One region of the Pantoea vagans genome, then DNA from elsewhere that is predicted to be linked to it. Evidence: predicted binding sites of a transcription regulator. Region 1 holds the regulator's gene; each other region holds the start of a gene.
The links. The regulator PhoB, encoded in region 1, activates phosphate uptake and scavenging genes when phosphate is short. The targets are predictions, from matches to a motif close to CTGTCATAAAACTGNCNNAT.
Positions count from the first base shown of each region.

Region 2: glpT (glycerol-3-phosphate transporter) is a predicted target of PhoB. The motif match lies at 1,446-1,465, and genes of this name have one in related genera.
Region 3: phoA (alkaline phosphatase) is a predicted target of PhoB. The motif match lies at 1,037-1,056, and genes of this name have one in related genera.

Region 1 covers NZ_CP011427.1:3,031,518-3,033,788, reverse strand. Annotated here, with positions in the region: gene sbcD (exonuclease subunit SbcD) at 1-818, opposite strand, end outside; gene phoB (phosphate response regulator transcription factor PhoB) at 1,016-1,705, shown strand; gene phoR (phosphate regulon sensor histidine kinase PhoR) at 1,721-2,271, shown strand, end outside.
Region 2 covers NZ_CP011427.1:3,885,949-3,888,219, reverse strand. Annotated here, with positions in the region: gene glpT (glycerol-3-phosphate transporter) at 1-1,310, opposite strand, end outside; gene LK04_RS17995 (carboxylate/amino acid/amine transporter) at 1,655-2,271, shown strand, end outside.
Region 3 covers NZ_CP011427.1:1,543,452-1,545,722, forward strand. Annotated here, with positions in the region: gene LK04_RS07140 (Hok/Gef family protein) at 1-74, opposite strand, end outside; RNA gene LK04_RS07145 (RtT sRNA) at 416-546, opposite strand; RNA gene LK04_RS07150 (RtT sRNA) at 595-725, opposite strand; tRNA gene LK04_RS07155 (tRNA-Ser) at 774-861, opposite strand; gene phoA (alkaline phosphatase) at 1,107-2,271, shown strand, end outside.

The DNA of each region.
Region 1 (2,271 bases):
GGTGTGACGGCGTCTAACTGGCGGCTGAAATCGAGCAGGAACACACTTTTATCGCGGCCCAGTTCATCAAAACTGAGTGGGATTGGCGAACCGCTGTAGCGGATATGCTCGCTATCGGCGATACGTTGCGCCCGATGGATATGGCCAAGCGCGATGTAATCGGCAGGCGGAAAAGCCTGCGCCGGGAAGGCATCCAGCGTGCCGATATAGATATCGCGTACCGAGTCGCTTTTGGTGACCCCCACCGTGGTGAGGTGCCCGGTGGCGATGATCGGCAGTGGCTGATCGCCACGCTGCGTGAGGGCTGCCGCGTAACACTGCTGGTAGTGCTGCTCTATCGCCTCCAGCAATGAGATTTGCTTTTCACGGCCTGATTGCCCGGCCTGACTACGCAGAATATCCCGTGGACGAAGATAAGGGATGGCGCACAGTAGCGCGCCCGGCGTGCCATCACGCTGATGCAGCGTCAGCACCTGCTGCTCGCCTTGTGGCGTGGCGCTGGTGATCACGCGGGTATTCAGGCAGGCAAGGAGTTCACGCGATTCATTGAGGGTGGCAACGGAATCATGGTTTCCTGCCAACACCACCAACTGACACCCAGTGGGCTGCAATGCCACCACAAAGCGGTTAAACATTTCACGCGCATAACTGGGTGGCGAACCGGTATCAAACAGGTCTCCGGCGACGATGAGTGCATCGACTTGATGCTGCTGGATCTGGTCCAGTAGCCACTCAAGGAAGGCCTGATGCTCTGCCGCGCGGCTTTTACTGTAAAAGAACTGACCGAGATGCCAATCCGCCGTGTGTATGATGCGCATGAAAACTCCGTGCTTAGTTAAGCGAGCGAGAAGTATAACCTCTTCAGATCGCAAAGAAAAAAAAGCGCTAATCGTTGTCACATTTCTGTTTTTTAACTATTTATCATAGGTCGGGTTTTTCATAAAAGTGTCATAAAACTGACGCATAATGACGCCGCAAATCCCCGTGACAAGCCGTCACAACAGCAGGAGTTATAATGGCTAAGCGCATTTTGGTTGTGGAAGACGAAGCTCCCATCCGTGAAATGTTATGTTTCGTGCTGGAACAGAATGATTACCAGCCTATTGAGGCCGAAGACTACGACAGCGCGATTGGTAAGCTGATCGAGCCGTGGCCTGATTTGATTCTGCTGGACTGGATGTTGCCGGGTGGCAGCGGTATTCAGTTTATTAAACATTTGAAACGTGAAGCGATGACGCGCGATATCCCGGTGATGATGCTGACGGCGCGTGGTGAAGAAGAGGATCGCGTACGCGGTCTGGAAGTGGGCGCGGATGACTACATCACCAAGCCTTTCTCACCGAAAGAGCTGATGGCGCGTATCAAGGCGGTGATGCGTCGTATCTCGCCGATGGCAGTGGAAGAGGTGATTGAGATGCAGGGCTTGAGCCTGGATCCCTCCTCACACCGTGTGATGGCCGAAAGCACCCCGCTGGAAATGGGCCCGACGGAATATAAATTACTGCACTTCTTTATGACGCACCCAGAGCGTGTTTACAGCCGTGAGCAGCTGTTAAACCACGTTTGGGGCACCAACGTGTACGTCGAAGATCGTACGGTTGATGTGCATATCCGTCGTTTACGTAAAGCTTTGGAAGTTTCTGGTCACGATCGCATGGTTCAAACCGTACGCGGAACAGGGTATCGTTTCTCTGCCCGCTATTAAACGGAGTCTTTTACCGTGCTGGAACGACTCTCCTGGAAGAGATTAATGACCGAGCTGGCGCTGGTCTGCTTGCCTGCGCTGGTGCTGGGTCTGTTGTTCGGTTATCTGCCCTGGCTGCTGCTGATTGCCGTATCCAGCGTGCTGTTTTGGCACTTCAGAAACCTGATGCGTCTGTCGCACTGGTTGTGGGTTGATCGCTCCATGACGCCGCCTTCCGGGCGCGGCAGTTGGGAACCGCTGTTTTACGGTCTGTACCAGATGCAACTGCGCAACCGACGTCGCCGTCGTGAACTCGGTAATCTGATAAAGCGTTTTCGCAGCGGTGCGGAATCGCTCCCCGATGCGGTGGTGTTGACCACCGAAGAGGGCACGATTTTCTGGTGTAACGGACTGGCTCAACAGCATTTGGGCTTGCGCTGGCCGGAGGATAACGGTCAGAACATCCTCAATTTGCTGCGCTATCCTGAGTTTTCTCGCTATATCCGTCAGCGCGATTTTAATAAGCCACTGACGCTGGTGCTTAACAACCAGCATCATATGGAATTCCGCGTGATGCCCTACAGTGA
Region 2 (2,271 bases), 850 kb from region 1:
TTGATCATGGTGAGCAGCAGTAGCAGTACCGCCAGCACTGACCCCGCGATCATCACCATAAAGCCGCCATCCCAGCCGAAGTAATCCACGGTGTAACCGACAATCGCACTGGCCGCAACGGAACCGCCGAGGTAACCGAACAGGCCGGTAAAGCCCGCCGCCGTACCCGCGGCTTTCTTCGGTGCCAGCTCCAGCGCATGCAGACCAATCAGCATCACCGGACCATAAATCAGGAAACCGATAACGATCATGCACAGCATATCGATGCCTGGGTTGCCCGGTGGGTTAAGCCAGTAAACTACGGTGGCGATGGTGACCAGCGTCATAAAGAACACGCCGGTCGCGCCACGGTTGCCGCGGAAGACCTTGTCTGACATCCAGCCGCACAGCAAGGTGCCGGGAATGCCCGCATATTCATAGAAGAAGTATGCCCAGGAGGATTTATCCAGCGTGAAGTGTTTCACTTCTTTCAGGTAAGTGGGTGACCAGTCGAGAATGCCGTAACGCAGCAGATAGACGAAGACGTTAGCCAACGCGATGTACCACAGCAACTTATTCGGCAGGATGTACTGCATGAAAATCTGCTTTGCCGACAGCTCCTGCTCATGATTCTCGTTGTAATCTGGCGGGTAATCATTCTTATAGGCTTCAATCGGCGGCAGGCCACAAGACTGCGGTGTGTCGCGCATCAGGGCGAAGGCAATGATGGCGATGATGATCGCCCCGAACGCGGGCATGTAGAGTGCCGCTTTCCAGTCGTTAAACCATGCCATCCCCAGCAAGAACAGCAGCGGTGGAATGCCGCCACCCACGTTATGCGCACAGTTCCACACGGAGACAATCCCGCCGCGCTCCTTCTGCGACCACCAGTGCACCATCGTTCGTCCACAAGGCGGCCAGCCCATGCCCTGGAACCAACCACACAGGAACAGGAGAACAAACATCACCATGATGCTTGAGGTCGCCCAAGGCACAAATCCCATGATTAACATCACGGCCGCAGCGAGAATTAACCCAGCGGGTAAAAACACGCGCGGATTAGAGCGGTCGGAAACCGAGCCCATGATGAACTTGGAGAAGCCGTACGCGATGGAGATCCCGGACAGCGCAAAGCCTAGATCGCCGCGTGAGAAACCCTGTTCGACCAGATAAGGCATCGCCAGCGCGAAGTTTTTACGCACCAGATAGTAGGCCGCGTATCCAAAGAAAATACCGATAAAGATTTGCCAGCGTAGCCGACGGTAGAGCGGATCAACACGATCATCAGCGACTTGCGGCTGATGCGGTGCCGGTTTGAAGATACTCAACATGAGTGTGGCCCTCCAGGGCGCGATATTGTTATGTGTTCCCAGCAGGTTGGGTCAAGCGCCGTGTGGCGTTAAAACAGCACCAAAAGGTTCCATTTCGCGCACAGGATAGTGATGGTTTCGTCACGTTACTGTGACGTGTGACACATTTGTTACAGTTTGATGACATTAAAGAGCGAAATAAACCAGGAAATGTTGGTATTCGCGCATGATGTCTGGCGAGACAGGCCACTTATTCTTGCCTTACATTGTTTGTCTGTATTTTGGTCTGTTGTAAACCAAATAATTCAAACCCATGACGACAGTTTGTTTACACTAGCGCCACTGTTCATTTTGGGATCAATACCGTGCTGTTACTGATCGTTACCACCATTTTGTGGGCTTTTTCCTTTAGTTTGATCGGGGAATACCTCGCCGGCCAGGTTGATTCCTGGTTCTCGGTGCTGATGCGCCTGGCACTTGCGGCCATCGTTTTCCTGCCTTTCCTGCGTTGGAAAGGCTATCGCGCCTCCACCATCCTGCTGTATATGCTGGTGGGGATGCTGCAGCTGGGCGTCATGTATCTGCTGAGTTTTGAGGCTTACACCTATCTCAGCGTGTCAGAGTTCCTGCTGTTCACGGTGATGACGCCGCTGTATGTGACGTTGATTTACGACTTGCTCAGCAAACGTCCGCTGCGAATTGGCTATGCATTCAGTGCGCTGCTGGCAGTCGGTGGGGCAGCCATCATCCGTTACGACAAAGTCAGCGACCATTTCTGGTTTGGCCTGCTGCTGGTTCAAGCCGCCAACATCTGCTTTGCCATTGGCATGGTCGGCTACAAGCGCCTGCAGGAAACCCGTCCGATGCCGCAGCACACCGCATTCTCATGGTTCTATCTTGGCGCGGTGATCATCGCCATCATTGCCTGGAGCCTGTGGGGTAATCCGAACAAACTACCTACCACCTCACTGCAGTGGGGCAT
Region 3 (2,271 bases), 1.5 Mb from region 1:
CTCGTGACCAGTATCACGGCCAGCACTGCCGCGATGAAGAAGATGGCGATCAAGATCGCCTCACGCTGCTTCATGGTTGCTTCTCCTTGCCTTTCGGCACGTAAGACGCTACCTTTCATGTTGTCTGGCATTAAGGGTAGGCCTCGGGTTGATTGAATAAATCTCTCGGGGCTTTCTTCTTTCTGCCGTCAGCAATGCTTAAGACAGAAAGCCTCAAGCACCCGCCCGAATACTACTTATCCTGATACAAGCTCACAATGAGATGCCTTGTAGTCGAATTCTTAATTCGTGAAAAGTTTGACCGCTGGAGTTAGATGATGAAATTGAGCAACCTCAATTTCATAAGTCGGCGGTGGGCGGCGGGAAATGAAAATAAAAATGCCCAGTTGTTAACTGGGCACTTTCATATAAATAATGGCGGTGAGAGGGGGATTGATTCGCTGCGCTCACCCTTCGGGCAGCGTCGCAGGCTCCGCTGTCCACCTGGCTGACGCCAGTTGTCGAACCCCAATCGGGGCTTCTCATCCCCCTCAGGTCGGCGGGAAATGCAAATAAAAATGCCCAGCTGTTAACTGGGCACTTTCATATAAATAATGGCGGTGAGAGGGGGATTGATTCGCTGCGCTCACCCTTCGGGCAGCGTCGCAGGCTCCGCTGTCCAACTGGCTGAAGCCAGTTGTCGAACCCCAATCGGGGCTTCTCATCCCCCTCAGATCGGCGGGAAATGCAAATAAAAATGCCCAGCTGTTAACTGGGCACTTTCATATAAATAATGGCGGTGAGAGGGGGATTCGAACCCCCGATACGTTGCCGTATACACACTTTCCAGGCGTGCTCCTTCAGCCACTCGGACATCTCACCACGTTTTTTCCGCTAACCGCACTGGGTCAACGGGGCGCTACTATAGGGAGTAACCCGAAAACGGTCAAGCCCTATTTTCTCCTTTTCTTCTATTCGCTTAAGCTCTGTGCAGCTTGCTGCAACTCTCAACGAAGTGGTGTTTCTGTCATCAAATTATTCCTTATCCGCCACAAAAGTGTCACCGAACTGTCGCAGACTTGTCTGCGGAAACATTTGGTTATATTTACTGATAAGGATGCTGATAAATGAAACACATACCTCTTTTCACGGTTTCTCTGCTGGCCTCATTAATGACCGCGTCAGCAGTGGCAGATGATGCAACATACTCGCGTGCCGCAACTGGCGATATTACCGAACACGGTGGCGCGCGCCGCCTTAGCAGCGATCAAACTGAAGCACTGAAAGCGTCATTAATGAACACCACGGCTAAAAACGTCATCTTGTTGATCGGCGATGGCATGGGCGATTCAGAAATTACCGCCGCTCGTAATCAGGCGATGGGGGCTGGTGGATTCTTCCCCGGTCTGGATGCATTGCCACTGACCGGGCAATACACGCACTATTCCCTCGACAAGAAAACCCACAAACCGAACTACGTGACAGATTCAGCCGCGTCAGCGACGGCGTGGGCCACCGGCACCAAATCCTACAATGGCGCAATTGGCGTCGATGTGAATGGCAAAGATCAGGTCACCATTCTTGAGCTGGCGAAAGCCGCCGGGAAAGCCACCGGTAATGTGTCAACCGCTGAACTGCAGGATGCAACACCTGCTGCATTGATGGCGCATGTCACTTCGCGTAAATGCTATGGCCCTGAAAAAACCAGCGAGCTGTGTCCGACTAACGCGCTGGAGCAGGGCGGTAAAGGATCAATCAGCGAGCAGATGCTAAAAACCCGTCCTGATGTCACTTTCGGAGGCGGCGCAAAATCCTTTAATGAAAGCGCTAAAGCCGGTGAGTACCAAGGCAAAACCCTTCGTGAGCAGGCTCAGGCGTTGGGCTATCAACTGGTGGATAACCTTGAAGGCATGAATGCGATTCAGCAGGCCGATCAAACTAAACCGGTATTGGGCCTGTTCTCTGATGGCAACATGCCGGTGCGCTGGCAAGGGCCGAAAGCCAGCTATCACGGCAATATTGATAAGCCAGTGGTGACCTGCGAAGTGAACAAAGAACGTCCAGCTTCCGCACCGACTCTGGCGCAGATGACTAAAAAGGCGCTCGATCTGCTGAGCACCAATGAGAAAGGCTTCTTCCTGCAGGTAGAAGGAGCATCGATCGATAAGCAGGATCATGCTGCGAATCCATGCGGTCAGATTGGTGAAACCGTCGATCTGGATGAAGCCGTACAGCAGGCGCTGGCTTTTGCCCGTGAGCACGGGGATACGCTGGTGGTGGTGACCGCAGACC